DNA from 2 places in the Paenibacillus sp. FSL R5-0527 genome. Region 2 is predicted to be linked to the other one. Evidence: a T-box and tRNA genes for the amino acid it is inferred to sense, from the RefSeq annotation. Region 2 holds a T-box; the other holds one or more tRNA genes.

Region 1 (15,090 bases), 1.4 Mb from region 2:
AACAGGTTGAAATTCCTGTACCACCATAATCCGCTACGAGCGATGGGGTGACGCAGGAGGGTAGTGACGCGGGGCGATGGAATGCCCCGTCCAAGCAGTGAGGCTGGTGTGTAGGCAAATCCGCACACCGTAAGGCTGGGCTGTGATGGGGAGGGAAAATTTACAGTACCGAAGGTCATGATCTCACACTGCCGAGAAAAGCCTCTAGCCAGGAGAAGGTGCCCGTACCGCAAACCGACACAGGTAGGCGAGAAGAGAATTCTAAGGCGCGCGGAAGAACTCTCGTTAAGGAACTCGGCAAAATGACCCCGTAACTTCGGGAGAAGGGGTGCCCCGGTAGAGTGAATAGCTCGAGGGGGCCGCAGTGAAAAGGCCCAAGCGACTGTTTAGCAAAAACACAGGTCTGTGCGAAGCCGCAAGGCGAAGTATACGGGCTGACGCCTGCCCGGTGCTGGAAGGTTAAGGGGAGCGGTTAGGGGTTAAACCCGAAGCTGTGAACCGAAGCCCCAGTAAACGGCGGCCGTAACTATAACGGTCCTAAGGTAGCGAAATTCCTTGTCAGGTAAATTCTGACCCGCACGAATGGCGTAACGACTTGGGCGCTGTCTCAACGAGAGATCCGGTGAAATTTTAATACCTGTGAAGATGCAGGTTACCCGCGACAAGACGGAAAGACCCCATGGAGCTTTACTGCAGCTTGATATTGGACTTTGATACGATTTGTACAGGATAGGTGGGAGCCTAGGAAGTGGGAGCGCAAGCTTCCATGGAGGCGACGTTGGGATACCACCCTGATCGTATCGGAGTTCTAACCCAGTACCGTAAGCCGGTACGGGGACCGTGTCAGGCGGGCAGTTTGACTGGGGCGGTCGCCTCCTAAAGAGTAACGGAGGCGCCCCAAGGTTCCCTCAGAATGGTTGGAAATCATTCGTAGAGTGCAAAGGCAAAAGGGAGCTTGACTGCGAGACTGACAAGTCGAGCAGGGACGAAAGTCGGGCTTAGTGATCCGGTGGTACCGCATGGAAGGGCCATCGCTCAACGGATAAAAGCTACCCTGGGGATAACAGGCTTATCTCCCCCAAGAGTCCACATCGACGGGGAGGTTTGGCACCTCGATGTCGGCTCATCGCATCCTGGGGCTGAAGTAGGTCCCAAGGGTTGGGCTGTTCGCCCATTAAAGCGGTACGCGAGCTGGGTTCAGAACGTCGTGAGACAGTTCGGTCCCTATCTGTCGTGGGCGCAGGAAATTTGAGAGGAGCTGTCCTTAGTACGAGAGGACCGGGATGGACGCACCGCTGGTGTACCAGTTGTTCCGCCAGGAGCACAGCTGGGTAGCTAAGTGCGGACGGGATAAGCGCTGAAAGCATCTAAGCGTGAAGCCCCCCTCAAGATGAGATTTCCCAATTAGTAAGACCCCTTGAAGACGACGAGGTTGATAGGCCTGAGGTGGAAGTGCAGCAATGCATGGAGCTGACAGGTACTAATCGGTCGAGGGCTTATCCAAACAAATACCCCGAAATGGAGTAGGGGAACTAAAACAGCAAATTTGTTTCGTATCCAGTTTTCAAGGATTAACACCTTGAAAATTTAATTAATGTTCCCTGATAGCTCAGTCGGTAGAGCACTCGACTGTTAATCGAGTTGTCACAGGTTCGAGTCCTGTTCGGGGAGTCATAGTCCCCAGAAAGTGTGGGTTTGCTTCTAAGCTTATACCGATTACTTTCTGGGGACCCCAAAACACGTGGAGAGGTGTCCGAGTTGGCCGAAGGAGCACGATTGGAAATCGTGTAGGCGTCACAAGCGTCTCGAGGGTTCGAATCCCTCTCTCTCCGCCATTAATCATATGGCCCGTTGGTCAAGGGGTTAAGACACCTCCCTTTCACGGAGGTAACAGGGGTTCGAATCCCCTACGGGTCACCACTTTCTTAATAGCTTCAAGCAGGGGTGAGAAACCCTATTAGGGGTTCGTCGGAGCATAGGCTTCGATAGGAATACTTCGCAGTCTCAAGCGAAGCGAGAGTATCCCCTACGGGTCATTGCTTTCTTAATATGTTTCAATTGGGGTTAAGAATCCCCCGAGAAGAGCTTTATTTACAGAAGTACTTGATTTGTTGCTATGTTATCTGGTACAATAAGATTTGTCTTTTCCATGGAGGCTTAGCTCAGCTGGGAGAGCATCTGCCTTACAAGCAGAGGGTCGGGGGTTCGATCCCCTCAGCCTCCACCATATTGTATTTTAACGACGCGGGGTGGAGCAGCCCGGTAGCTCGTCGGGCTCATAACCCGAAGGCCGCAGGTTCAAATCCTGCCCCCGCAATTAACTCCAAAATTAGTGATGAAAAGCTTAGGCTTGCTCGGATCGGTTTGTGGAGTTCGCAATTATCAGTGTGGAGCCGTGGTGTAGAGGCCTAACATGCCTGCCTGTCACGCAGGAGACCGCGGGTTCGAATCCCGTCGGCTCCGCCATTTATATCTAATTGCAAGGCTCGGTAGCTCAGTCGGTAGAGCAGAGGACTGAAAATCCTCGTGTCGGCGGTTCGATTCCGTCCCGAGCCACCATTAAAAAACGAAAATTAAAAGCCGGTGTAGCTCAATTGGTAGAGCAACTGACTTGTAATCAGTAGGTTGGGGGTTCAAGTCCTCTCGCCGGCACCACGTGGAGGCTTAGCGAAGTGGCCAAACGCAGCAGACTGTAAATCTGTTCTCTGACGAGTTCGGTGGTTCGAATCCATCAGCCTCCACCAGTTTTATCTAATAGGGGCATAGTTTAAAGGTAGAACAGCGGTCTCCAAAACCGTTAGTGTGGGTTCAATTCCTGCTGCCCCTGCCAGTTTTGAAACTTGAATAATATGGCGGTCGTGGCGAAGTGGTTAACGCACCGGATTGTGGCTCCGGCATTCGTGGGTTCGATCCCCATCGATCGCCCCATATTTTCAACTTTATTGGGGATTAGCCAAGCGGTAAGGCAACGGACTTTGACTCCGTCATGCATAGGTTCGAATCCTATATCCCCAGCCATTTATAAGCGGACGTGGCTCAGCGGTAGAGCATCGCCTTGCCAAGGCGAGGGTCGCGGGTTCGATTCCCGTCGTCCGCTCCATTTTTATCTTTGGCGCCATAGCCAAGTGGTAAGGCACAGCTCTGCAAAAGCTTTATCCCCAGTTCGAATCTGGGTGGCGCCTCCATTATTTTTACTTGCGGGAGTGGCGGAATCGGCAGACGCACAGGACTTAAAATCCTGCGGTAGGTGACTACCGTACCAGTTCAAGTCTGGTCTTCCGCACTTTGTATATATTTTATATTTGCCGGTGTGGCGGAATTGGCAGACGCGCGCGACTCAAAATCGTGAGGGAAACCGTGGAGGTTCGAGTCCTCTCACCGGCATATTCAAAATGATCAGCTCTTAAGAGGAGGATGCTCCTATCTTAAGAGCTTTTTTTGTATGATGAAAAAGAAGGGAAGGCGAAGTTGGGGAAGACTCAGAGTGATTTATGATTTTATTACCTGAATCTGTGTACGTGCTTTTGCTTATTATAATGAATTTTGAGATAAAAAGCCGTGAATAGCACCTCAAACCAAATAAGGTTGGGGTGCTATTCATTTTGTGGTTACGGGCGAAAAATCTGCGTGGGAGCTATGTTTTACCGAGGTTTGTGGAACGGTATGACAAGAAATAATGATTGACACCAATAATCGTTATAATTACAATTAAGTCATTAATCGTAATTATTACTATTAAAGAAGGGCGGCCGGAATTTTTGTGTCTTTGACCATGCCGGCCTAAAAAATTTATCGATGGAGGTAGATATGCGAATATTGGTAAGAAAGTTATTGGGGAGAAAGGCATTGCCAGCCCTAACGTACTTATTGGTTATGTTATTGCTCGTTACCGCTTGCAATTCCGGAACAACCGGGCATGAAAACGCGTCCGCGGACCCCAAAGATTTTACGGTCAAGGAGGAATTGGTTTTAGCGGTAGGAAAAGTGGATATCGGGATGTTCGACCCGAAGAAGGGCTGGGGAACGCACGCCCAGATTCGCCTGACTCACAGTTCGCTGCTAACCATTGATTCCGATCTGAACTTCATCGGAGATCTGGCCAAATCCTATTCCGTCAGCGCGGATGGATTAACGTGGACCTTTCCTCTCCGTGAAGACGTGAAATTTTCCAGTGGCGAACCTGTAACGGCCGAGGATGTCAAGTTTACATATGAAATGCTCAAGGAAGACGGTATAAAGTTTGATTTGTCTTTCGTCAAGTCGATCGAAATAGCGGACGGGAATACCATCCTCATTCATCTGAACGAGCCCCGTTCCACCTTTGTTAGCCAACTCACCGAAATCGGGATTGTTCCCAAGGCTCACTATAACGATCAATATTCCAACAATCCGATCGGTTCGGGACCCTATAAGGTCGTCCAATATAATGACGGCCAGCAGATCATTATGGAGTATAACCCGTATTGGTACGGGAAGGAGCCGCAATTCAAAAAATTGACGTTTCTGCTGCTGGAAGAGGACGCCGCCCTGGCCGCGGCGAAAGCCGGGCAAGCGGACATGGTCTATGTCCCGCCAACCTTTGCGGAACAACAAGTTCCAGGGATGACGCTTCGCACATTCGAAAGCATCGATTCCCGGGGAATCATGCTGCCCACCGTACCAAGCGGCGGCAAGGGAAAAACGAATGACAAAGAAGTGGAAGTCGGGAATGATGTGACCTCCGATCTGGCTATCCGCCAGGCGCTGAACATCGGGCTGGACCGCCAGAAACTGCTGGATGTGGCGCTGGGCGGGTACGGTCAAAAAGCATACTGCCTGTGCGATAATATGCCTTGGTTTAACGAAGAGACGGTTGTAGAAGACGGAGATATTGAAGCGGCGAAGCAAATTTTGGCCCGCGGAGGCTGGGCGGATGCCGATCAGGATGGCATTGTGGAAAAAGACGACCTGAAGGCGGAGTTCGACATGTACTACAGCTCCAGCGATCAGCTTCGCACCGACCTTTCGCTGGCCGTTGCCGACCAGGCCAAGGAATTTGGCATCAAGATCAATCTGATCGGCGCGACCTGGGATGAAATTTACGTCAAAGGCAAAACCGCCGCGGCAGCATGGGGAGGCGGAAGGCATCATCCTCACCAGTTGTATACGATGAATTCCTCCAAGGTTATCGACACGGGTTACAACAATATGTCCAACTATCGCAATGCCAAAGTTGATGAATATCTGGATCATGCGCTTACGGCAACCACGCAGGAGGAGGCCAATAAATACTGGAAGCTGGCGCAATGGGACGGACAGACAGGTTTCAGCGGAATCGGAGACGCCCCGATCGTTTGGCTGGTTCGCGTAGACCACTTGTATCTGGCCGATGAAAAGCTGGATCTCGGCAAACAGCCGGTTCACTCGCATGGTCATGAATGGGCGTTGTTCGGCAATATTACCGAATGGACATGGGGGAACCAGTCCGCTGCCGATGATCATATGTAAAGAAGGGGGATTCGCTTGATCAGAAGTATATCGATTCGTTGCATTCGCGTAGTAACCCTGCTGATTGGATTATCCATGTTGACCTTCTCCCTCGTCCAACTTTCGCCGATCGATCCCGTGAATGCTTATATCGGCGGAGACAGCTCGGCATCGCCGGAGCAAATCGAGAAGTTCAAAGCTTATTGGGGCGTCGACCAAAGTCCGGTAGAGAAGTATTTTTCCTGGGCGGGGGCGTTATTGCAAGGCAATTTCGGCACTTCTTTGCTGTATCGCAGCCCGGTCATCGATATTATTCAAAGCCGCTTTTTAACCTCGCTGGCGTTGATGGGAACGGCGTGGGTACTGTCCGGAGTGATCGGATATGCACTGGGCAGCATGGCCGCCATGAATCGCGGGAAGATGATTGACAGAGCGATCAAATGGTACAGCTACACGCTGGTGTCGACGCCGATTTTCTGGATGGGTCTCATCCTGATGATCGTTTTTGCGGTTTGGCTGCATTGGTTTCCCGTTGGTCTGGCTGTACCGGCGGGAGTTATGGAGAGCGAGGTGCGGTTCATCGACCGGCTGCATCACTTTGTTTTACCGGCGGTAACCTTAAGCATTTTGGGGGTAGCCAATGTCGCCATGCACACGCGTGAGAAAATGATCGACATCCTGAATTCGGAATACGTCGTGTTTGCCAGGGCCAGGGGAGAGAGCGGGTGGCAAATCTTCAAAAACCACGGCTTCCGCAACTCCATTCTTCCGGCGATTTCGCTTCAGTTTGCGTATTTTGGCGAGCTGTTTGGAGGTTCCATGCTTGCCGAGCAGGTATTCGCTTATCCCGGACTCGGCAGCACCTTAACGACGGCGGGGTTGAAGGGCGATCTTCCGCTGATGGTGGGCATCATTCTGATCAGTTCCTTGTTCGTTTTTGCCGGAAACCTGATCGCCGATGTACTGAACAATGTAATCGATCCCCGAACGAAGGAGGCGCGGTAATGCAGTCCGTACAAGAAGGATTTAATGCTCGCAAAAAAATGATCCGGATGCTCGTTGCCTCGATTGGTTTTCTGTTTGTGCTGCTGCTGCTCAGCTTTTTGCTGAGCGACGACAATCTTCGTTTGGGCGCAGGGGGCAAAAACCGGGCTCCAAGTATCAGTCACCTGTTTGGAACCGATTGGCTGGGAAGAGACATGTTCACACGGACGATCAAAGGCTTGCGTCTGTCGCTGACGATCGGCGCGTTTACTTCCTTGCTCAGTGTGGTGATTGCCGTAGTCATGGGGATTTGTGCGGCAACGTTCGGCAAAGCCGTGGATGCCGTCATTTCCTGGGTCATCGATTTGTTTATCGGCATGCCCCATCTTGTCTTTATGGTGCTCATTTGTTTTATTGCCGGCGGGGGCCTCTATGGCATCGTATTGGGGATTTCACTGACGCATTGGACAGCGCTGGCCAGAGTCGTCCGATCGGAGGTGCTCCAAATCAAAAATGCCGAATATATTCAAATCTCCAAAAGCTACGGGAAATCCCCTTGGTATATAGCCAGAAAGCATCTGCTGCCGGCGATTTTTCCGCAAATGATGATCGGCTTTCTGCTCATGTTTCCTCATGTAATCTTGCATGAAGCGGCACTGACCTTTTTGGGATTTGGCCTGTCTCCGCAAACGCCGGCTGTAGGCATTATTCTGTCGGAAGCGATGAACCATATTTCGACCGGAAAATGGTGGTTGGTCGTGTTTCCCGGCTTGCTGCTGGTCACGGTGATCAAAAGCTTTGACAGTATCGGCGAACAGTTCCGTATTTTGACGGAGCCGGTCAGTTCTCACGAATGAGCCGATGCTTCCGAAGCGAGTTTTGTACGAAGTTGATCAGGAAGCAACGCTCACAAAACTTTTAGGAGGCTAGCATGGGAGACGCTGAGAAGAACGTTTTGTTGAAGGTGGAGGATTTGTCGATTGGATTTTCACAATATTTGAAGGGGACACACAAGCGAATCATTCGTCCCATAGCGAATATGCATGTGGAAATTGGCGAGGGGGAAATCGTGGCGGTTGTCGGAGCTAGCGGCTCCGGCAAAAGCTTGCTGGCTCACGCCGTGTTGGGGATACTGCCCGGGAATGCGATCTGCAGCGGGAAAATGTTGTATAGAGGGGAAGAACTGACGGAAGAAAGAAAGAAGCGCCTGAGAGGGAGTGAAATTTCGTTCATTCCGCAATCCGTCAATTATCTCGATCCGCTGATGCGCGTAGGGCGGCAGGTTCAGATCGGACTTGACCGGAAAATTGCAAAGAAAAAGCAAGAAGAATTGTTTGTGCAATACGGACTGCAAGAAAGGGATGGGCGTCTTTTTCCGTTTGAATTGTCGGGAGGCATGCTGCGCAGGGTGCTGTTTGCCACAAGCGTCCGGGAAGGGATCAAGCTGGTCATTGCCGATGAACCTACGCCGGGAATCCATCCGCAGGCGCTTTCCGAAATCTTGCGGCAATTGAAGCAATTCGCGGCCGATGGGGCAGGGGTGATGCTGATTACCCATGATATCGTGTCTGCGCTGGAAATCGCGGATCGGGTGGCGGTTCTCAAGGACGGAACGACGATAGAAATTTCGGATGCGGCGGCATTTGCCGGTAACGGGGAGCTTCTCCAGTCCGAATATACGCGCCGGTTATGGAGGGCTTTGCCGCAGAATGATTTCGATCCGGAATGGAAGGAAAGGGGAGTTGGGGAAGCTTGGCTTTAGTTGGAGAGAATCTGGGCTACTATTATCGGAAAGATCACTGCATACTGCAGGACATAAACATCACGATTGCCCCGGGTGAAGTGCTGGGATTGTCGGGCTACAGCGGATGCGGCAAAACAACGCTGGCCCGAATGCTCGCCGGTTATGTTCCGCCGCGCGCCGGCCGCGTTATGCTGGACGGGAGGCCGCTTGCGCGGCGCTCTTTTCGTCCGGTGCAATTGATTTATCAGCACCCGGAAAAGGCGATTAATCCAAAGTGGCGAATGAAGGATGTGTTGAACGAATCCTATACCCCCTCCCCGGAGATTCTCGAGGCTTTTGAAATCCGCAAGGAGTGGCTGGACCGCTGGCCGCTTGAGCTGTCGGGAGGCGAGAAGCAGCGTTTTTGCATTGTTCGCGCGCTCCATCATGATACCCAATATATTATTGCCGATGAGATGACCACTATGCTGGATGCCATTACACAGGCACAAATTTGGCGCGCGTTTTTGAACATTTGCCAAAGCCGGTCCATCGGCGTCGTTGTGGTCAGCCATGAGGAGAGCCTGCTTCATCGGTTGTGCGACCGCGTATACAAAGTAGGGCAGCATTAAAATCAGGAACTCCGTTATTGGGGCATTCCGAGGTAATTCGGAGCGATTGACATAAAGGAGAAGAGCAAGTAAAATAATTAAATCGTAATAATTACGAATAGAAGGAGATGTTTTTAAATGAGAGTTGTTATTACCTTGGCGTGCACCGAAACGGGAGACCGCAATTACACGACCACCAAAAATAAGAAGACGCACCCCGAACGCATGGAATTGCGCAAATACTGCCCTAGGCTAAGAAAATACACGCTGCACCGCGAAACGCGCTAGGAGGGTTTATATGTTGGCTGAACAAACATCAAAGAAAATTCCGGTCACGGTTCTAAGCGGTTATCTGGGATCCGGGAAAACGACCTTGTTAAATCATGTTTTGCATAACAAGGATGGATTGAAGGTAGCCGTTATTGTCAATGACATGAGCGAAGTTAATGTGGACGCCAATCTCGTAAAATCGGGGAACGCATTGTCAAGAACGGAAGAAAAGCTGGTGGAGATGTCCAATGGCTGCATCTGCTGCACGCTGCGGGACGATTTGCTGCGCGAGGTGCAGAAGCTGGCCGGCGAGGGGCGCTTTGATTACATTCTGATCGAATCGTCGGGTATCAGCGAACCCATCCCGGTGGCGCAAACCTTTACTTATGCCAATCCGGATTTGGACATCGATTTAACCGCCCTGGCCCGATTGGATACGATGGTTACTGTCGTTGATGCCAACCGCTTCTGGCACGACTTCGCATCGGGGGAAAGCTTGCTTGACCGTAATCAGGCGGTGGGAGAAACCGACTATAGAGATATTGTAGATCTTTTGATCGATCAGATTGAAACCTGCGATGTTTTGCTGTTGAACAAGTGCGATCTGGTGGAGGAGAAGGAGCTGGTGAAGCTGGAGGCCGTATTGAAGAAGCTTCAACCGACGGCTAAAATCATTCGGACCGTGAATGGAGCTGTGGACCCCAAGGAAATTTTGAACACGGGTTTGTTTGATTTTGAAAAGACGAGCATGTCCTCAGGGTGGATTGCGGAGCTTACGAATAAAGAGCATACTCCGGAAACCGAGGAATATGGAATAGGGTCCTTTGTGTATCGCAGCAGAATTCCGTTTCATCCTCAGCGTCTCAGTTATTTTTTAAACAATTGGCCTGTCGAAGTAGTTCGTGCCAAGGGACTGGTATGGATCGCAGCGCGTGGCGATATGGCGGCATCGTTAAGCCAGGCAGGTCCTTCCATTCAGTTTGGTCCCGCAGGTTATTGGTTGGCGGCTTTACCGGAAGATCAGCAGCGCGAAGTGTTGGACAGCGAACCCGAAGTTCTGGAACGCTGGGATAATACCTGGGGCGATCGAATGACCGAACTGGTCTTCATCGGTATGGACATGAATCAAAAAGATATTGAGAGAAGGCTGGCCCGTTGCTTGTTGAATGAAGAAGAAATGAAGCAGGATTGGAATAAATTCAATAATCCGCTGCCTTGGCCGGTTTACAAATCGTAATTTCTACGATATTATGTTTTCGATAAATACGTAATGATTACGATTAAAAGGAAGAGATTGATGTGATTTTATCTTCTATGCGCGATGTTGTGTTTGGATATGGGAATGAGCCTGTTATCGAAAACTTGTCTCTGGACATCCATACCGGGCAATTTATCGGCATTGCGGGGCCGAACGGTACGGCCAAAACCACGTTGCTGAAGCTGATGTTGGGGCTGCTTAAGCCTTGGAGCGGTTCGGTCCGGTTGGGCCGCGTCCGGGAAGACGGTTCAAAGTTGGCTGTGGGGTATGTGCCGCAGCAAGTGTCTTCCTTCAATGCCGGCTTCCCCAGCAAGGTCATCGAGTTGGTTCGTTCGGGGTGCTATTCCCGCCTCGGATTATTCGGCCGTTTCAAGGAGGAGCAGCGGCAGGTTGTAGAGCGAAGCTTAAAACAGGTTGGCATGTGGGAGTATCGCGATCGTAAAGTCGGTGAGCTGTCGGGAGGCCAAAAACAACGCGTCTGCATCGCCCGCGCGCTGGCCCAGGAGCCGCAAGTGCTCGTATTGGATGAGCCTATGACGGGGATTGATGCGGCAAGCCGGATACAGCTTTACGAGTTGTTAAGACATAACGTAAAAGACCACGGCCGAACAGTTATTATGGTCACCCATGGGCTTGAGGAAACGGCGCCGTATCTCGATACGTTGATTCAATTGGAGCGGAAGGAGGATGAGGGCTGGCGATGTTCGGTTACGAATTTATGCAGCGCGCCTTTTGGGCAGGGGGCTTAATAGGCATCATCGCACCGCTGCTCGGAGTTTATCTCATGCTTCGCCGTCAGGCGCTGATGGCGGATACGCTGTCCCATGTGTCCCTGGCCGGGGTAGCTTTGGGCTCGATGATGCAGCTAAATCCTTCCCTCAGCGGTTTTGCGGTGGCCGTTGCCGGAGGGATTGTGATCGAGCAGCTTCGCCGTTCCTACCGTACATACAGCGAGCTGCCGGTAGCGATCATCATGACTTCGGGGCTGGCACTTGCTGTAGTGCTGATGAGTTTAAAGCAAAATTGGGGCAAAAGCTTCAGCTCCTATCTGTTCGGTTCCATTGTCGCGGTGAGCGATACCCAGTTGCTGCTGATCGCTGCCGTGGCGCTGGTCGGGGTGCTTTATTTTATCATCTTGCGGCGTCCTCTCTACAATCTGACCTTTGACGAGGAAACGGCCGCGATATCCGGCGTCCGGGTCAAGCTGCTGTCTTTTTCCTTTGCCGTGCTGACCGGGATGACCGTCGCCGCCGCCATGCCGGTCGTGGGCGTGCTTCTGGTTTCGGCGTTGATCATATTGCCGGCTTCGCTGGCTTTGCGCGTCGCCTCCGGTTTTACGGCGGCGATCCTGATTTCCGTCGGCACCGGCCTGGTTGGCGTTTTTTCCGGTCTGAGTCTTTCTTATTATATCAATACGCCGCCGGGAGGGACGATTGCGCTGATCCTGCTCGTTTTCCTGTTGACCACGCTGTTGCTGCAGAAGCTGCTGCGGCTGCGCGGGCGGCAAGTTACCAAAAAACAATATCAAAGTAAGGAGCATGTGAAAAATGAAATTTTGGAAACATAGCTTAACCGTTTTATCCTTATCATTGATGCTGGTTGCGGCCGGTTGCGGCTCGAATGTAGACACATCGGGAAATGCCGCGGGAAATAACGGCTCGTCCACAGCGCCTGTAGCGGCTGCGGATAAGCCTGCAACGGAAACGCTGGAGATCAAGACGAGTTTTTACCCGATGTATGAATTCACACGTCATGTAGCGGGGGATCTGGCCCATGTGGAGAATCTGGTTCCCGCCGGGATGGAACCGCATGATTGGGAGCCGACCGCACAGGATATGGCTGCCATTACCGATGCCGACGTGCTCGTGTACAATGGAGCGGGCATGGAAGGCTGGGTGGAGCAGGTGCTGGACAGCGCCACGGGCACCGGGGTCAAGGCGATTGAAGCCAGCCGCGGGATCGAGATTATGGAAGGCTCGGAAGAGCATGAACATGGCGAAGAGGCTCATGACGAGGGCGAACACGCTCATGAAGAAGGTGAGCACGCTCATGAAGACGGTGAACATGCTCATGAAGAAGGTGAGCATGCTCATGAAGACGGTGAACATGCTCATGACGAGAGCGAACACGCTCATGAAGAAAGCGGGCACGATCACGATCACGGTGGCCTGGATCCGCACGTATGGCTGTCGCCGGCGCTGGCGATTCAGGAAGTTCGCAACATTGAAAAAGGCTTGTCCGAAGCGGCTCCGCAATACGCAGACCAGTTTAAAGCCAATGCCGATGCTTATGTAGCCGAGCTGGAAGCGCTCGACAAAGAATTTGCCGAGGCCTTTAAAGACAGCAAGCGCAAGGATTTCATTACCCAGCATGCCGCCTTTGGTTATCTGGCCAAACAATATGGACTGACTCAAGTGCCGATCGCCGGGCTCTCTCCCGAACAGGAGCCGTCGGCTTCCCAGATGGCTGGAATTGTCGAGTTTGCGAAGGAACATAATGTGAAGACGATCTTTTTTGAGACACTGGTATCTTCCAAGGTGGCCGATACGATCGCTTCCGAAATCGGGGCAAAATCGGCGGTTCTGAATCCGCTTGAGGGTTTGACGGAAGAAGAGATCGCCGGCGGTCTCGACTATATTGGAGTGATGCGGCAAAATCTGGAAGCGCTGAAGTCGGCGCTGAACGAATAGCGCCATAGTTAATGCTGGGGGATATGAAACCGGGGGAGATGAAAGAATGGAGAACAAGTCGAATCGTTTGATTCAAGCTATGGAGTCCAAAGGTTTGCGTATTACCACGCAACGCAGATGGATCGCGGAGCTGTTCTCCGTCTCCACCGGATTCGTGCTGCCGCGCGAGGTTCACGCTTATATAGCAGAACATCTTCCGGGGGTCAGTTACGACACGGTGTACCGCAATCTCCGTTTGCTGACGGAAATTAACCTGATCGAACAATTCGATTTTCCGGAGGGGGTCCGCTTCAAGCTGAGATGCGGTCCTGACCGTCATCACCACCATCTCATCTGCATAAAATGCCAGCAAACCTTTCCGATCGATTTTTGTCCACTGGATAACGGCATCGAAATGCCGGAAGCGTTCCAGATCATATCGCATAAATTCGAAGTCTTCGGTCTATGCGGCTCATGCGCCGCAAGTTAAAGGAGGAATCTCAAACATGGCTAAAAAATCGAAGGTCATTAAAGAACAGAAAAGACAAGCTCTGGTTCAAAAGTATGCCGAAAAGCGCAGAGAGTTGAAAGAAAAAGGGGATTTTGCGGCTTTGCAAAAACTGCCCCGCGATTCATCGCCCACCCGTCTGCATAACCGTTGCTCGGTATCGGGGCGGCCAAGAGGATATATCAGCAAATTCAAGGTGTCCCGGATCGTATTTCGCGAGCTGGCTCACAAAGGGCAAATTCCCGGCGTGAAAAAGGCCAGCTGGTAATCTTAGGCCAAGGAGCAAGAGTTGTGAAAGGAGCCCTGTCATGGCCTTTTCTGCGGTTATATCTATTAACCCTTTTTTATTTTAGCGCTAACCCGATATTGAATGTTATTATTCCTTTAAAGGGCGAATCCCTGGGCGCCGATAATACGACAATCGGAGTCATCATGGGGGCGTATTTGTTTACGACGATGTTTTTTCGGCCCTGGGCAGGCCGTATGATTCAAAAATACGGACCGATCAAAGTGTTGCGCACGATTCTTGTGATCAATGGCTTCGCGCTCATTTTATACACATTTACCGGACTAGGAGGCTATTTCATTGCTCGTATGCTGCAAGGAGTATGCACCGCTTTTTTCTCCATGACCTTACAGCTGGGCATTATCGATGCGCTGCCGGACAAGGACCGTTCACAAGGGATTTCGATGTATTCCTTATGTTCTTCCATGCCGGGGATTATCGGTCCACTGCTGGCTTTTGGCATGTGGCAGGCCGGAGATACAAATAGGTTTACAGCGGCCATGATCGCAATTGCCATCCTTACAGGGGTGGTGGGCTATAGCGCTAAAATGGACAAAAAAGAGGCAGAGCCGGCTTCGGGCCAGGAGGGACAAGGAGCGACGATGCTTCAATCCTACGTCCAGTTAGTCCGGAACCCGCATTTATTCAAATGCAGCGTTCTGATGCTGATCGCTTCTCTAGTATTTGGAGCGGTGACCACCTTTATCCCGCTATACGCCTCGCAAATTCAAAGCGGCAATGCGGCCGTTTATCTCATGCTTCAGGCAGGGGCCGCAGTCGCAGCCCGCTTCGTGTTAAGGAAGAGGATTCCTTCGGACGGGAAATGGCATTCTTCTTTTGTCATGGCCATTATGCTCATTTTAGCTGTAGCCGCGCAATGTGTAAGCTTTTCGATAACGGGTGGCGCTGTGTTTTTTTATGCCGGCGCAATCTTAATGGGGTTAGCTCAAGCACTTCTTTATCCTACGTTAACATCGTATTTAACGTTTGTCCTGCCACCCTTGAATCGCAATGTGCTCATTGGACTATTTATTGCCATGGCTGATTTAGGCGTTTCGCTGGGCGCTGTCATCATGGGCCCGATCGCGGACCTTTCCTCTTATTCTTTTATGTATATGATTTGCGCGATCTTAGGCGTATCAATGATCATTTTTGCCTATGATCGACGTAAGATTTTTGTTGGGTCAAGGTAAAGGTAAGGGTGTCTTATCCAAGAGGTACGCCTATTAACGGCATGAGGTGATGGTGGTGGATCCATTTACGGCCCGAAGACTTGAAACGATTTTGGACGGCTACATTGAAGTGAAGGTTCCTC
Region 2 (15,090 bases):
CGTCTTTCCGCGTAAGCGTTGGCGACGTCATCAGCCTGCGTGAAAGAAGCCGCGGCCTTTCTTCCATCAAGGAAGCTTTGGAAAACCGCACGCATCTTCCGGCTTACCTGGAGTACAACGACACCGCCATGGAAGGCAAACTGATCCGTTTGCCTGAACGTTCGGAGCTGTCGCAAGACATCGACGAGAAGCAAATCGTCGAGTTCTACAACCGTTAAGATTTTGCTTACACGCAAAGGGCCCAAGTCGATGTCGACTCGGGCCCTTTGGCCGTATGTAAGGACGGCCTGCTTGCGGGCTAACGCGGGCAGAATCCCCATACTCCGTTTCTATTAATGTTCTATGACAAAAGAATGGAACTCGCCTTTGCTGTTAAAATACCCTTTTACCGCGGGCGAACCCTTTTTGCTAAAGACGACATACGGATACGTGTTGACATCCTTTAACTCCGCACCATACCCCGCCAAATCCAAGTTCATGATTTCCTTGGCTTGCTTTACGGCCGACTTCTTTAAATCGTCCAGAGTGTAAGATTTCACTTTATCTTGGATAGCCTTTGTTTCTTCGCCTGGGTTTTCTTTGCTTACATTGCCAAGCTCCTTAATCAAGGACAAATATCCCAGGTCGATGCCGAGCAGCCGGTTGGTCGTCTCTTCAATCTCCAGCTCAATATTGCCTTTATTGGTGGAGTACTCTAATTCATACACCTTCTTCTTGTTCGGCTTGAGACTGTAGTATATTCTCGGACTGCCCTTTGCCTTCGCTCCGACGCGGGAAAGCGCCTGGGCCGCCGCTTTTTGGATTGCCGCCGGCATCGATTTCAATGATCCGCCGCCGCTTTCCACTTTTCCGTCCACAAGGGTAATCCGCTCATTATTGCAAAAAGCCATGATATCGGTAGAACCGTCTTCCAAATAATTAACGTCCACACTCGTAAATCCGGAGGGCGTTTTTTGGTATAACTGCTTCCAGGCGCTGCTCAGCTTAGATTTCAGCGTATCGTTAAGTTGTGCGTATTTTAGATCAAGATAGACTCTAACCACTTTACCGTCAGGCTTCACATACACCGAACCGGCCAATTTGCCGTTTTTTTGCCAGGAAAGACTGACCGCCTCGCCGTTATATTCGGTCGTCTCCGCCTTGCTGAAGGAAACCGACCCCTTGGCATACTCTTTGAGCTTGGCCAGCGCGGCGTCGACCAGCTTCTTGTCCACATTTTTTATATTGACCGTTTGCTCCGTTTGTCCGGCTTCCGCCGCCGATGCCGCCTGTACCGTCCCGGTCGCGCCGATGGCTCCCGTGCCGGCAATGATCGCCGCCAGGGCGGCCGTGCTTACAACCTTGTAAAAACTGGATTTCATTTTATCTTCCCTTTCTCTTAACTTTTTTAGCGTCCGTTCCCGATTTGAACGGCACATTGCGTAAACGGATATCCGGAACAGCTTCGTCCTGTACGTTCAGCCTTCCGACACGCTGGCACTTGGACTGAGACGAAAAACATAAGGACAAAAACGCGCGTTATTCCGGCGATTTATGTCCCTATTTTCCCCTGTCGCAAGGAAAATCCCCCATACCAGACTGTTCATAGGAAAATAAGTACATAAAATGCCGCTAATGGAGATGAACCTGCCAGGCTCCGGATAATAAGGACATAAAGTGCCGCTATTCTCAAAGCTGGCGGGTACTCGTTCAAGTAGCCGGTTGTCAAGTACCATTTCTAGGTTAAGCCGGCCCAAGTCAAAAATCGGCTCGAGCCGGATTGCGCATAAAAACTCAGCCTATTCGCGGTCAAGTAAACTCCGTTTACTGCTCAATACTAAAGCCGTGGAAGAACCCTTTGGCGTTAAAGTAACCCGTTACGCCGGGAGCGCCTTCTTTGGTAAAGATTACCGAATTATGGTAAGAAGACTTGGATGTTTCATCCCGCTTCGGGGTGTAGTCCGACAAATCCAGATTCAGCATCGCTTTAGCCTGCTCTACAGCCGCGTTCTTTAATTCGTCCAACCCGTATCCGTTTACTTTTTCACGGATGGCGTTCGTTTCCTCCTCCGCGTTTTCCTTGCTTACTTGGGAGAGGTCCTTGAGCAGGGACGAGTCCTCCAAGCTCAGGCCGAGCAGCCGGTTGGTCGTTTCTTCAACGTTAACTTTCACTTCCCCCTTATTCGTCTCTCCGTACGTAAAATAGTACACTTTCTTTCCGTTCGGTTTGTTGCCGAAGGTTACGTCAGGGCTTCCCTTCGAGGTCGCTCCGGCGCGGGAAAGGGCCTCGGCCGCCGCCTTATTGATTGCGGCCGGCACTTCTTGCTCCTTCAGTTTTCCGCCGCTATAATCCAGTTTTCCGTTTATCAGATCTACGGATTCTTTTTTACCGTTGGCGGCTGTTATGTTGGTATAATCCAGCCCCGTGTAATAGAAATCGGAATTTGTATAATGAACGAACACCCGCTCAATGCCGCTTGAATCTTTGTTGTAGGCCTGCTTCCAGGCGAGGTCCAGCTTTGCCTTGACGTTATCGTTAAGTTCTTTGTACGAGGTGCTAAGATAAAGATTTACCACCGTACCGTCGCGTTTTACCGTTACGTTTTCGTTAGGGGAAGTCTCCGAGCCCATCTTTGTCTCGCTGATAACGAAACAAACGGCCTCCTCATCGCCAAGCTTTGCGGTTTCCGCCTTGAGGAAAGCAACCGGTTCCTTAACAAACTCTTTGAGCTTCGCTTGCGCGGCGTCGATCAGCTTTTGATCCACGTTGTTCAGACCGGCCGTTTGCCCGGCATGTTCGGTCTTTTCGGCTTGTGAAATTTGTGAAGTTTGTGCGGCCTTTGCGGCTTGTGCGGCTTGTGCGGCCTCTTGCGGCACAGCGGACTTCGCTGCCGGAGCAGCCTGAACAGCCCGCACAACACCAACCGTCCCCGCGCCGGCAATGATTGCGGCCAGTGCGGCCGTACTCAAAACCTTGTAAAAATTGTGTTTCATTTTATCTTTCCATCCTTCCGCCTATTTTTTAGTGTCTTATATTCCGATCGGTCGACACATGGCGTAAACGGATGGGCCTGCGAAAAAGTTTTAAAAACCCAAATTTTTTTCCAAAAAAGTAATCGTGGCCGTTCTTAAGACATCACGCCAGAATATATAAACTCCACGGATTAAGGTTCAATACTAAAGGAACGAAACTCGCCCATACTGTTAAAAGAACCTAATTCCTGCAGGCAAACCATAAAAATAGGCGATTTTAAAGGAAGGCAGGTTTCCGTGAAAGCCGAAATTCTCATTAAGTAAGCATTAAAACTCAGGAAATTCGGCTCATGATTTTAAATATCGCCGCCCTCTTAGGTCATAGAAAAAAAAGCCGGAGCAATTCGCTCCGGCGTTTCTATAATGTGTATATCTTCCAAACGAATGAGTTGAATTCTCTTTACTTCACCGTCAGCTTGGCGAATTTCCGCTTTCCCACCTGAATGACTTCCCCGCCGGACAAAGCGACCTCCGCGTTCGGGTCGGTCAGCTTCTCTTCGTTAAGTTTAACCGCCCCCTGCTGGATGCTGCGTCTCGCTTCCCCGTTTGAGGCGGCGAAACCGATCAGCGTCAGCAGCTTGATCAGGCGGATTTTCCCGTCCTCCAGCTCTCCTGCGGGGATCTCCTTCTCTTCGATATCCTCCGGCAAAGCCCGCTGCTGGAACACCGTTACGAAATGCTCCTGCGCGGCATTCGCCGCATCTGCGCCATGATACATCCGGACCAGCGTGAACGCTAGCTTCATCTTCGCGTCGCGCGGGTGGACGCTGCCCGTTTTAAGGCCTTCCGCAAGAGTCTCCAGCTCTTCTCCAGGCAAATCCGTCACCAGCTCGTAATATTTCAGCATCAGCTCGTCCGGCACTGACATCGCTTTGCCGTAGATTTCGTTCGGCTCCTCGTCGATGCCGATGTAGTTGCCAAGGCTTTTGCTCATCTTCTGCACGCCGTCGAGACCTTCGATAATCGGCGTCATAATCGCGATCTGGGTATCTTTGCCGTATTCCTTCTGCAGCGTCCGGCCCATCAGCAGGTTGAACTTCTGGTCGGTTCCGCCAAGCTCGATGTCGCTCTCCAGCGCCACGGAGTCCATCCCCTGCATCAGCGGGTAGAAAAATTCGTGAATGCTGATCGGTTGGCCGCTTTGGTAGCGTTTGGTGAAGTCGTCCCGCTCCAGCATCCGGGCTACCGTCACTTTGGCCGCCAGCTTGACGACGTCGGCAAACGTCATCGGAGCCAGCCATTCGGAGTTGAAATGAACCTGCGTTTTTTCCGGATCCAAAATTTTAAAAATCTGCTGCCGGTACGTTTCCGCATTCCGCAGCACATCTTCCTCGGTCAACTGCTTGCGGGTTTCCGATTTGCCGGTCGGGTCGCCGATCCGCCCCGTAAAATCCCCGATGATGAGGTGGACCTGATGGCCAAGCTCCTGAAATTGGCGCAGCTTCTGCATTACAACCGTGTGCCCGACGTGAATATCGGGGGCCGACGGATCAAGCCCCAGCTTGACCTTAAGCGGCGTTCCGGCGACGACCGATTTCATCACCTTTTGCCTCAGTTCATCCTCGGGGACAATCTCGACGACCCCCCGGGAAATTACTTTCAACTGGCGCTCCACCTCTGCCTGCTGCTCAGGCGTCAACTCTTCCCATTTCATAACAAACACTCCTCCAGCTTCAAAATTGGAACAACCGTCAAACCCGTAAAACGCAAAAAAAGCTCCTTCCGTCCCAAGGGACGAGAAGGAGCGCTCGCGTTACCACCCTAATTAAAACCGCGTTAACCCGCCGCAGGCCGCAGCAAGCAAACGAAACGGTTTTCACTTCATTCCTATAACGGTCATCCCGGAACCGGACTACTTGCGGCTTAGGGCCGCGTTCCCCCGGACGGCTCCAGACGGTAATTCAAAAGGGATCCGCCCATTCGGTTCGCAGCGGCCACCGATTCTCTGAGCGGCGGGATTCCGCTTTCTACTAAGTCTTTCCACGCCTTTGACGATATGCATTTAAATTATTTTATAACATAATCCCGTTTACGAAGTCAAACCTCAGCCAAATAGGATGAAAAAACAACCAATAGACCATTTTTATGCTATAATGTTGCTGTTTATAAAGGAGGATCATTGATGGTTCATGATAACGAAAACAACTCCGGCCAGCAAAAAAAGCGCAGGTCAAAGAGCGACAAACCGGTTCGGCGGCGCAGGAAAGGCCGCTGGATCTGGGCGACGCTAGGCTGGCTCGTTCTCCTTGGATTTGCGGGAGTTCTGTTTGCGGGGGGCGCCGTGTTCGGTTACGTCTCCTCGATCGTCAAGGACGATCCCGTGCGGTCGCGGGCCGACATTGAAGCAAAAATCAATTATAACGAGATGACGGGGTTCGCGTATTTCCGCGACGGGCAGGCGATCGGCCAGCTTCGCTCGGAGGAAGACCGGCGTCCGGTCACTTACCAGCAAATCCCCCAATCGGTCATCGATGCGGTGATCGCGATTGAGGACAATCATTTTAACGAGCATATCGGGGTCGACTTTAAAGGAACGCTCCGGGCCGTAAAGCAGAGGCTGCTCCATGAGAGCGTACAGACCGGCGGGAGTACGCTGACCCAGCAGCTCGCGCGGCGCGTCTTTCTGAATTTGGAACGCACGGAAGACCGGAAGGTCAAGGAAATACTGCTGGCGCTCCGGCTGGAACGTTTTTTATCCAAGGAAGAAATCATTACGGCTTATTTGAACAAAGTTCCTTTCGGCAACGGATCGAACGGATACCAGGTCTACGGGATCAAGGCGGCGGCCAAAGGAATCTTCAACATCTCCAATCTGGAGGACCTGAACATCGCGCAGACCGCTTATTTGGCCGGACTTCCGCAGCTTCCTTCCTCCTATTCGGCCTTTAACGGCAAAGGGGAATTTAACGAGGAAGCCTTCGGAAGAGCGATGAAGCGCCAGCAGCTCGTACTGCAGCGCATGCTGGAAGAGAACAAAATTACCCAGGCCCAGTATCAGGAGGCGCTGGCTTTTGATCTGAAAGGTTCGCTGGCGCAGCAAACCAAAAAAGCTTACGACACTTACCCTTATCTGATGCTGGAGACGGAACGGCAAGGCGCTATCGTGCTTGCGATGCTGCGCAATCCGGAGCTGACCAAGGAACAGGCGGCCAGCCGCCCGCAAATTCTCGAGGATGCCCGGCAGGAGCTGTTGACCGGGGGATACAAAGTGTATACCACGATCGATAAGCAGGTATACAACTCGATGCACAAAGTGTCCGAAAATGCGGATAATTTTTCGCCATACAGTGAGAAGAAAGGGCTGGAGCAGGTTGCGGCAATGATGCTCGACAATGATACCGGCGCGATTTTGGGCATGATCGAGGGACGCGATTTCTATACGGAGCAAATGAACTATGCGACGCAAATGAAACGGCAGCCCGGCTCCACGATGAAGCCGATCGCCGCTTATTTGCCGGCGCTTGATGCGGGCTTAGTTCAGCCGGCCAGCATCATCGACGATTCGCCGATCATCCTGCGGGATTACCAAAAGGGGTATCACATCCCCGTAAATTCCAGCGGCGGCTACAAAGGCCTGGTTACGGCGAGAACGGCGCTTAACGAATCCCGCAACATCCCGGCGCTCAAGGTGTTCAACAACATCGTCGGGATCGACAAAGCTTGGGATTTCGCGAAAAAACTCGGGATCACCACCCTCGAAGACGAGGATTACAATGCGCAAACCGGCGTGCTCGGCGGTCTGAAATACGGCGTTACCGTAGAGGAACTGACGAACGCCTACAGCGCGATCCCGAACGGCGGAAAGTTCGTCGACGCCTACATGATCGAAAAAATCGTCGATGCCAAAGGAAAGGTCGTCTACAAGCACAAGAACGAACCGAAGCAGGTGTTTTCCGAGCAAACCGCCTATTTGATGACCGATATGCTGCGCACCGTCATTCGGGACGGGACGGGCAGTTCGATCAAAAGAGACTTTAAAAACTACGGAAAAATTCCCGTCGTCGGCAAAACCGGCACCACGCAAAATTACGCGGACGTCTGGTTTATGGGCTACTCGCCGGACGTTACGCTCGGCGTATGGATCGGCTATCGCGATTCCGTAAACACGCTCTCCGATGCCGGTAAATCGCGGGCCCGGAAAATATGGTCGCTCGTCATGAACGAGGTCACCGCAAACGAACCGGACCTGTTTGCCACGAAGGAATTCAAAAAGCCGGACGGAATCGTCACCAAAACGGTCTCCGGCTATAGCGGCAAACTGCCGACCCAATTGACGCAGCAGGCCGGCAAGCTGGTGACGGATATCTTCAACGCCAAATACGTCCCGACCAAATCCGAGGACGTTCTGGTACGGGCGAAATATGTCACCTACGATGGGGTGAACTACGTTCCCCTGGAAACGACGCCGTCCGATATGCAGCGCGAAAAAGTGGTCGTTCGCCGCGAGAAGCCGATCGCCGAGCTGGTGAAAGAGCTGCAGAACGCGTTTTCCGTCATGAAGGGCAGCCACAGATCGCTGAGTTACTACATGCCGAGGGACGCCGGCGAGGACGCGCCGTATAAGCCTGACCCGCGCACCGACGACGGTAATGCGCCGGCGTCCCCGGGGGGCGTCGCGCTCAAGATAAACGGAAGCACGGCTACGGTAACGTTTGGCGCGAACAGCGAAAAAGACGTTGTCGGCTACCGACTGTACCGCTCGGATGACGGGGTGAAGTTCCAATATACCGGCAAAGCGGCGCTCATCGGCGACGATTTGTCGATCACCGACGCCAACGCCGCCGGCCCGGCCACTTCTTATTACGTTACAGCCGTGGACGTAGCCGGCAAGGAGTCGGAACCTAGCGCGGTTGTCGGTTTATTGGGAGGCATAAACCCGGACGGCGTTACGCCTCCGGACAGCAGCGGCGAAACGCCGGAAGATGGGGGAACGGCCGGGGAGAACGGCACGGACGGTTCGCTCCCCGCTTCTCCCGCTCAGGTGAGCATTAAGAAGGACGAAAGAGGGTTTACGGCAAGCTGGGAAGCCAACCCGGCTCTGGACCTCGTCACCAGCTATAACGTGTACGTGTCCGATGCCGCGGACGGCACGTATTCCAAAGCCGGCTCGACCGCCGATACGCAGTATTCTTTCAAAACCGACTCCGGCACCGTCTGGGTCAAGGTTACGGCGGTGAACGTGCTGGGCGAATCCCCGGCATCGTCTCCGGTGCAGTACAGTAAATAAGCTCTGGCGCCAAAACCAGATAAGCAAGGGAAAGCCCCTCCGAGCGCTCTTCGGAGGGGCTTATTGCATCTAGCGGGAAAACCCGCTTTAATCCTCAATCGTCGATAAATCCCCGGCCGGGAGGTTAAGTTCCCAAGCTTTTAACACGCGGCGCATGATTTTGCCGGAGCGGGTTTTGGGCAATTTGTCTTTAAATTCGATTTCCCGCGGCGCGGCGTGGGCGGACAGCCCTTCTTTGACGAATTTGGCGATTTCCGCCTTCAGTTCCTCGGAAGGCGCGAACCCTTCGCGCAACGATATAAACGCCTTGATGATCTCTCCGCGCACGGGATCGGGCTTGCCGATCACGCCGGCTTCGGCCACGGCCGGATGCTCGACCAGTTTGCTCTCGACCTCAAACGGCCCAATGCGCTCCCCTGAGGAGTTGATAACGTCGTCAATCCGCCCCTGGAACCAGAAATACCCGTCCTCGTCCATATACGCCGTATCCCCGGAAATGTACCACCCGGGAATCCGGAAGTACTCTTCGTATTTCGGCGCGTTGTTCCAGATCAGCCGCATCATCGACGGCCATGGCGTGCGGATCGCCAAATTGCCCATCCGGTACGGCGGCAATTCCTTGCCGTTATCGTCAATGATCGCGGCATGGATGCCGGGAACCGGTTTTCCCATTGAACCGGGTTTGATTGGCATCGACGGGTAATTGCAGATCAGTTGCCCGCCCGTCTCGGTCATCCACCACGTATCGTGAATCCGGCGGTTGTATACCTTCATCCCCCAGCGGACAACCTCGGGGTTGAGCGGCTCGCCGACGGACAACACGTGGCGCAGCGAAGACAGATCGTATTGCGTGATGATGTCCTGTCCGGCACCCATCAGCATGCGAAAAGCGGTCGGCGCGCTGTACCAGACACTCACTTGATATTTCTGAATCGTCCTATACCAGTCGGCCGGGCTGAAGCGTCCGCCGCGGACAACATTGGTCGCCCCGTGCAGCCAAGGAGCGAAAATGCCGTAGGACGTGCCGGTCACCCATCCGGGGTCGGCCGTGCACCAATAGATATCCCCTTCTTTCAAATCGAGTACGACATGGCCGGTATGATAGTGCTGAATCATCGCATTGTGCACATGGTAAACGCCTTTCGGCTTGCCGGTAGAACCGGAAGTATAATGTAAAATGAGGCCGTCCTCGCGGTTCACCCATTCGATTTCGGCCTCGGGGGAAGCCGCCGCCAGCTCGGATTTCCAATCAACGATTCCGGGTTCCGCGGCTACGTTGTCGCCGACGACGAAGATCGTTTTCAGCGCCGGCAGCTCCTCCCGTTTGACGCGGGGCAGCAGCTCCGGCGTCGTAACCAGCGCCACCGCTCCGCTGTCCTCCAGCCGGTCTTTGACCGCCGTCTCCATAAAAGCTTCGAAAAGCGGACCCACCACGGCTCCCACCTTGATAATCCCAAGCACGCTGATGTAAAGCTCGGGCGACCGCGGCATAAACACGAATACCCGGTCCCCCTTAGCGATCCCGTATTTGCGCAGCACATTGGCGCAGCGGTTCGTCTGCTCCCGCATCTGCTCAAACGTGTAGGATTCTTCGCGGACCGGATCGCTGAACAAGAGCGCCGGCTTATCCCCCTTCCCGGCATCGACATGGCGGTCGATCGCCTCGTAAGCCAAGTTTACCCGGCCTGTAACATGCCAGGAAAACTGCTTTTCCACATCGTTCCAATTAAAATTGGCGCAGGCTTCTTCGTAGCTGTTCATGTTGGACGACGGTACACCCGCCGCAATGATTTCCCCTTGCAGTTGACTCATCGTTTCATCCTCCTTAATCTTTGTAAATAAGAAAACAGTAGATCAAAGTTCATGAAAACGGATACACAGGAGCGTAAGGTAAATCTTTTGCTTCAGCTTTTGTTGACGGGCAGGCATCCGTTCTAATCGAAAGAAACGGGGAATAAAACTTCCGAACCGTTTGTCAAGATCAACCGCCATATTAACAGCCTTGAATTGTGAAAATTTTATGTCGGAGAACATTATATCACAGGTTTTTCGGCACAGGCTACACTTTTCATTTTTTCATTTTTCTGTTATAAGTGAGGTGAACGAGCAAAGGAGGCGGCAAAATGGAACACCGCAAAACCTATATCCGCCATACCCTGCCCTACCATGAACGCGAAATGATCGTGGAAGGTCCCGTTACTCCGTCCCATCTCCAAACGCTGCGGATGCATCCGGATCTGGACGCTTTTAGGAAGCCCGAGGATCAGCACGCCGCTCTGGTCGAAATCGCCTCACTCCCGGAAGGCCGGATCATTTTGGCCCGGAGCGAAGCGACGATTATCGGGTACGTTACTTTCCATTATCCCGACGAGCTGGAGCGCTGGTCCCAGGGGCGCATGCCCGACCTGATCGAACTGGGGGCCGTCGAGGTGGCCGATGAATACCGCAGCGCGGGACTCGGTTCGAAAATGATCCGCACCGCTTTCGAGGATGGGCAAATGGAGCGGTATATCGTGTTTACGACCGAATATTACTGGCATTGGGATTTAAAGAACAGCGGCCTCAGCGTTTGGGATTACCGCAAAATGATGGAACGGCTTATGAAGACGGTCGATATGGTCTGGTACGCGACCGATGATCCGGAAATTTGCTCCCATCCGGCCAATTGCCTGATGGTCCGGATCGGCAAGGAGGTCCCTTTATCCTCCGAGGAACAGTTCGACCGCATCCGTTTTCAGCAGCGTTTCATGTATTAGCAAGCATCAATAAGGAAGGCGTGTGATTCCATGCCTGGAAGCGCTTTATTTATTCACCATGAGCAAGAGCGGAAATACCGGTTTCATGACCGGCACCCGTTCCATCCGATCCGCTTGGAAATAACCATGGATTTGTTAAAAGAGGTTGGCGCCTTGAAGCCGGATCATCTGCTTCGGCAGCGTCCGGCAACAGAGGAGGAACTGCTGTGGGTTCATCAGCCCGCATACGTGGAAGCCGTAAAAAACTTAAGCCTGACTCCGCCCGATCCGGCCTGGGTCAGCCGCGCCGAGCAATACGGCCTGCTGGATGAAGACACCCCGTACTTTGCCGGGATGCACGAGGCGGCGGCCTGCATCGCAGGCGGTACCGTAGCGGCGGTTGAAGCGGTGCTGTCGGGGGCGAGCACGCATGCCCTGCATTTGGGCGGCGGGCTGCATCACGCCCTTTCGGCTAAAGCCGCGGGCTTCTGCGTTTACAACGACGCCGCCGTGGCGATTTCCTACGCCCGCCGCCGTTACGGCGCGCGCGTGCTTTACGTGGACACGGACGTCCACCACGGGGACGGGGTGCAGTGGAGCTTTTATTCGGACCCGGAGGTATGCACGTATTCGATCCACGAAACGGGCAAATACCTGTTTCCGGGGACCGGATTTTTGCCGGAGCGCGGAGAGCACCAGGGCTATGGCGCGTGCATGAACCTGCCCCTGCAGCCGTATACCGAAGACGATTCGTGGATGGAGTGCTTTGAACAGTCCGTTCGGCGCCTGGCCGGTCATTTTCGCCCGGATCTGATCGTCAGCCTGCACGGCTGCGACGCCCATGCGCTGGACCCATTGTCCCATATGCACTGCAGCATGGCGATTTACCGGCGCATGCCCGAAATCCTGCACGAGCTGGCCCATACGTACTGCGAAGGGCGCTGGGTCGCGGTCGGCGGAGGCGGCTACGATTTCTGGCGGGTCGTTCCGCGCGCCTGGAGCCTGCTCTGGCTTGAGATGAGCGGCCACCCGCTAAAGGAAACCTTAACGCGGCAGCCGGACGCCAGACTCCCGGAAGCCTGGATAAAGCGTTGGCAAAGCCAAACGTCCTTTTCGCTCCCGGACGCCTGGCTGGACGACCTGTCGCATTGGGACGGCATCCCCCGCCGGGCGGAAATCACGGCCAAAAACCGCGAGACGCTCGCGGTTGCCCTGCAGGACTATTTATAGATGCTGCACCATATCGTTTAAGATTTCAAACGAACGCTGCGCGGCCAGCTTTGTAAACTCGGCGAAATTCACGTCCGCCGAACCGTCCGCTTTATCGGAGATGGAGCGCAGCACGACGAACGGCACCCGGTTCATGCCGCACACTTGCGCAAGCGCGGCGCCTTCCATTTCCACGCAGGCGCCTTCCATCTCCCCGTACAGCACCGAGCTGACGAAGCCGGGGTCGGCGATAAATTGATCGCCGGACAGCACCCGGCCGACGATGTATTTATGGTCCCGGCACAGCCGGGCGCAGGCCTCTTCGGCCAAGGCGATAAACGCCGGGTCCGCGGGAAAGTCGGATACTTCCTGATAAGGCACGCTTCCGCGCGGGTACCCGAGCGGACTTGCGTCCATATCATGCTGCTGGCAGGAAGATGAGATGACGATGTCGCCAACGTCCAGATCCGGGTGAACCGCTCCGGCCACGCCCGTAAACCATATGGCGCCGGCCTCAAAGCGGTCGATCAGCAATTGCGCCGCTAACGCCGCATTGACTTTCCCGACCCCGGATTTGCAGACGACGACGTCCTTGCCGTGCAGACTTCCTTTCACAAAGCGGATGCCCGCGATAACGGCCGTTTCCTGATTTTCGACCCGCTCCAGCAGCAGGGCGATCTCTTCATCCATGGCGCCCATCAGACCAATCGTTTTAGCCATGCTTATCACTCCTTACACCAAGTATCCCCCAATACTCAAAAAAGCTCCTAAAAAGGAGCTTTTCCGTCGTATAACCTTTTTCATATATATTTTTTCTGTGTCTTATCTCTCTCTACAAAGAAAACACATTACACGTGGCTGACCGACAATCGCAAAATCGTCTCATGCGGCAAAATCACGCGAGGATTCTCCACGTTCTCTTTCTTCATCAGCTTGGTCAGCAAACGCATCGCCACCGCACCCAAATCATACATTGGCTGGGCGACGGTTGTGAGCTGCGGACGCACCATCGAAGCCATGCGAATGTTGTCGACGCTGATGATCGAAAAATCGTCGGGAACCTTCAGCCCCTCATCCTGAATGCTGTGAATCGCGCCGATAGCCATTTCGTCCGTTGCCGCAAAGATGGCCGTAGGCCGTTTCTTAAGCCCCAGGAAATACTTCATCGCTTCCACGCCGGATTCGTAACGGTAGTTGCCGATCCGCACCAGGTCTTCCTGGTATTGAATTCCCGCCGTTTCCAACGCGCGCTTGTAGCCCTGGAAGCGGGCATAACCGTTCGCCGGATCCTGCAGGGTTCCGCTGATCATCGCGATATCCCGGTGGCCATGGCGGATCAGCGTGCTGACCGCATCAAACGCAGCCGCTTCATGGTCGATATCCACCGAAGGATATTGCCCTTTCTCATCGCTTGTCGCGCAAAGCACGATCGGAACCGACGACGTTTGAAACGCCTGAATATGCTCGTCCGTCACGGTGCCGCCCATGAACAGGAGCCCGTCCACTTGCTTCTCAAGCAGCGTGTTGATGACGCGGATCTCCTTCTCCTTGCGCTTGTCGGCGTTACATAAAATAATGTTATAGTGATACATGTTCGCAATATCTTCAATACCCCGGGCGATTTCCGCAAAAATCGAATTCGAGATATCGGGGATCACCACGCCTACCGTGGTGGTCTTCTTGCTGGCGAGACCCCGCGCGACCGCGTTTGGACGGTAGCCCAACCGTTCGATCGCTTCGTATACCTTTTTCCGGGTCTGCGGTTTCACATTGGGGTTGTTGTTGACAACCCGGGAAACCGTGGCCATCGAGACGCCTGCTTCACGTGCCACATCGTAAATGGTAACCGTCACAATCTTCTCTCCATTGCCATAGATTTTCACTCGTTCTTCCGGTAAAGTTCCAGAGTTCAATTAAATTTATGATACGACAAAATACTACTTTATGCAATGACAACGCTTCAGACTTTCAGAATTCCCTGCAGCGCCGCCTGTGTAATGCTTGAATGGGAAGTGTGCCAGACGGCTTGTCCGTCCTTTACCAATATAGCCTGTGGGGATTCGTGTTTGACGCCCAGCCGCTCGGCGGCCTCATTCGACACAGCCCGATCTTCAATGACATATATCAGCCCGTATGTAACATCTTCGCGCGGATTGCCGTTCAAATAGGCTTCCGCTTCCCGGAGCGCGCCGGCGCTGATGGGACAGCGTGTACTATGTTTGAAGAGAAGAAGCGGCCCGCTTGCCGAAGCCTCAAGCGCCTCATGGAGCTGCTCGGGCGAAGTTATTCTGATCCACTTGGACATGATCGTTCCAACCCCTTTTCAATAACACTCAGCACAGGTTCTTTTGATATATTATCAAAAAGGGAAATAAAAATACAACCTGAAATGAAAAAAACGTGAAAATGTCAAAACTTTGCTTAAGAAAGCTGACGATTTTTTATAAATTTGGACAATTGCGCCAAACGTTGGGAAATATCGTCCATCCACGCCGTATCGCCCAGATTTTTTGCACAGCCGAATAAATCCAGCAGAAGGTTGATCCTCTCCTCGCATTGCCGCTCGAGCAGGGCTTCAAATGAAGATGTCTCCATCCGGTTCCACTGGCGGTATATTCCGAAAATCAGATCGGCCAGTTCATTCCGCTCGGTAAAATCGATCCGCTCTTCCGCCCGCTCCCGCTTAAGCTTGGCCAGCATGTCGGTTAAATCCGTTTTCACTTCCGGCAGCACTTCGTAATAACTGCAATCTTCGCATTCATAAATCGGAACCCGGTTGATTTCATAGATTCCTTCAAAAATAACCAGTCTGAAACCTAGATTCATCATTTGCCCGCAATGACAGTGCTTTCGCACGGTACCCACCTCATCTTAATCTACTACATTTTAGTTGCCGCGATGAATAAT

The links. A T-box is a leader RNA that pairs with one kind of tRNA and senses whether it is charged. The one in region 2 lies ahead of tyrS (tyrosine--tRNA ligase), so its partner is inferred to be a tRNA-Tyr.
Region 1: it encodes a tRNA-Tyr, which carries the amino acid that the T-box ahead of tyrS (tyrosine--tRNA ligase) is inferred to sense. The anticodon was not compared.

What each region holds. Positions count from the first base shown of each region.
Region 1 is NZ_JBBOYI010000001.1:6,807,866-6,822,955, reverse strand. It holds rRNA gene NYE69_RS30815 (23S ribosomal RNA) at 1-1,504, shown strand, start outside; tRNA gene NYE69_RS30810 (tRNA-Asn) at 1,599-1,671, shown strand; tRNA gene NYE69_RS30805 (tRNA-Ser) at 1,744-1,835, shown strand; tRNA gene NYE69_RS30800 (tRNA-Glu) at 1,846-1,920, shown strand; tRNA gene NYE69_RS30795 (tRNA-Val) at 2,152-2,227, shown strand; tRNA gene NYE69_RS30790 (tRNA-Met) at 2,244-2,317, shown strand; tRNA gene NYE69_RS30785 (tRNA-Asp) at 2,390-2,466, shown strand; tRNA gene NYE69_RS30780 (tRNA-Phe) at 2,484-2,559, shown strand; tRNA gene NYE69_RS30775 (tRNA-Thr) at 2,580-2,655, shown strand; tRNA gene NYE69_RS30770 (tRNA-Tyr) at 2,659-2,744, shown strand; tRNA gene NYE69_RS30765 (tRNA-Trp) at 2,757-2,830, shown strand; tRNA gene NYE69_RS30760 (tRNA-His) at 2,853-2,928, shown strand; tRNA gene NYE69_RS30755 (tRNA-Gln) at 2,944-3,018, shown strand; tRNA gene NYE69_RS30750 (tRNA-Gly) at 3,026-3,100, shown strand; tRNA gene NYE69_RS30745 (tRNA-Cys) at 3,112-3,185, shown strand; tRNA gene NYE69_RS30740 (tRNA-Leu) at 3,198-3,283, shown strand; tRNA gene NYE69_RS30735 (tRNA-Leu) at 3,305-3,384, shown strand; gene NYE69_RS30730 (ABC transporter substrate-binding protein) at 3,847-5,487, shown strand; gene NYE69_RS30725 (ABC transporter permease) at 5,503-6,471, shown strand; gene NYE69_RS30720 (ABC transporter permease) at 6,471-7,307, shown strand; gene NYE69_RS30715 (ATP-binding cassette domain-containing protein) at 7,382-8,212, shown strand; gene NYE69_RS30710 (ABC transporter ATP-binding protein) at 8,203-8,805, shown strand; gene rpmG (50S ribosomal protein L33) at 8,923-9,072, shown strand; gene NYE69_RS30700 (GTP-binding protein) at 9,083-10,291, shown strand; gene NYE69_RS30695 (metal ABC transporter ATP-binding protein) at 10,354-11,061, shown strand; gene NYE69_RS30690 (metal ABC transporter permease) at 11,007-11,879, shown strand; gene NYE69_RS30685 (metal ABC transporter substrate-binding protein) at 11,860-13,002, shown strand; gene NYE69_RS30680 (Fur family transcriptional regulator) at 13,049-13,471, shown strand; gene rpsN (30S ribosomal protein S14) at 13,488-13,757, shown strand; gene cntE (staphylopine family metallophore export MFS transporter CntE) at 13,781-14,968, shown strand; gene NYE69_RS30665 (DUF3024 domain-containing protein) at 15,024-15,090, shown strand, end outside.
Region 2 is NZ_JBBOYI010000001.1:5,379,499-5,394,588, forward strand. It holds gene rpsD (30S ribosomal protein S4) at 1-218, shown strand, start outside; gene NYE69_RS23850 (hypothetical protein) at 333-1,361, opposite strand; gene NYE69_RS23855 (hypothetical protein) at 1,804-2,973, opposite strand; gene tyrS (tyrosine--tRNA ligase) at 3,413-4,666, opposite strand; T-box leader at 4,740-5,004, opposite strand; gene NYE69_RS23865 (penicillin-binding protein 1A) at 5,135-8,239, shown strand; gene acsA (acetate--CoA ligase) at 8,327-10,051, opposite strand; gene NYE69_RS23875 (GNAT family N-acetyltransferase) at 10,363-10,995, shown strand; gene NYE69_RS23880 (acetoin utilization protein AcuC) at 11,026-12,204, shown strand; gene NYE69_RS23885 (5'-methylthioadenosine/adenosylhomocysteine nucleosidase) at 12,199-12,903, opposite strand; gene ccpA (catabolite control protein A) at 13,032-14,036, opposite strand; gene ytxJ (bacillithiol system redox-active protein YtxJ) at 14,144-14,488, opposite strand; gene NYE69_RS23900 (hypothetical protein) at 14,605-15,039, opposite strand.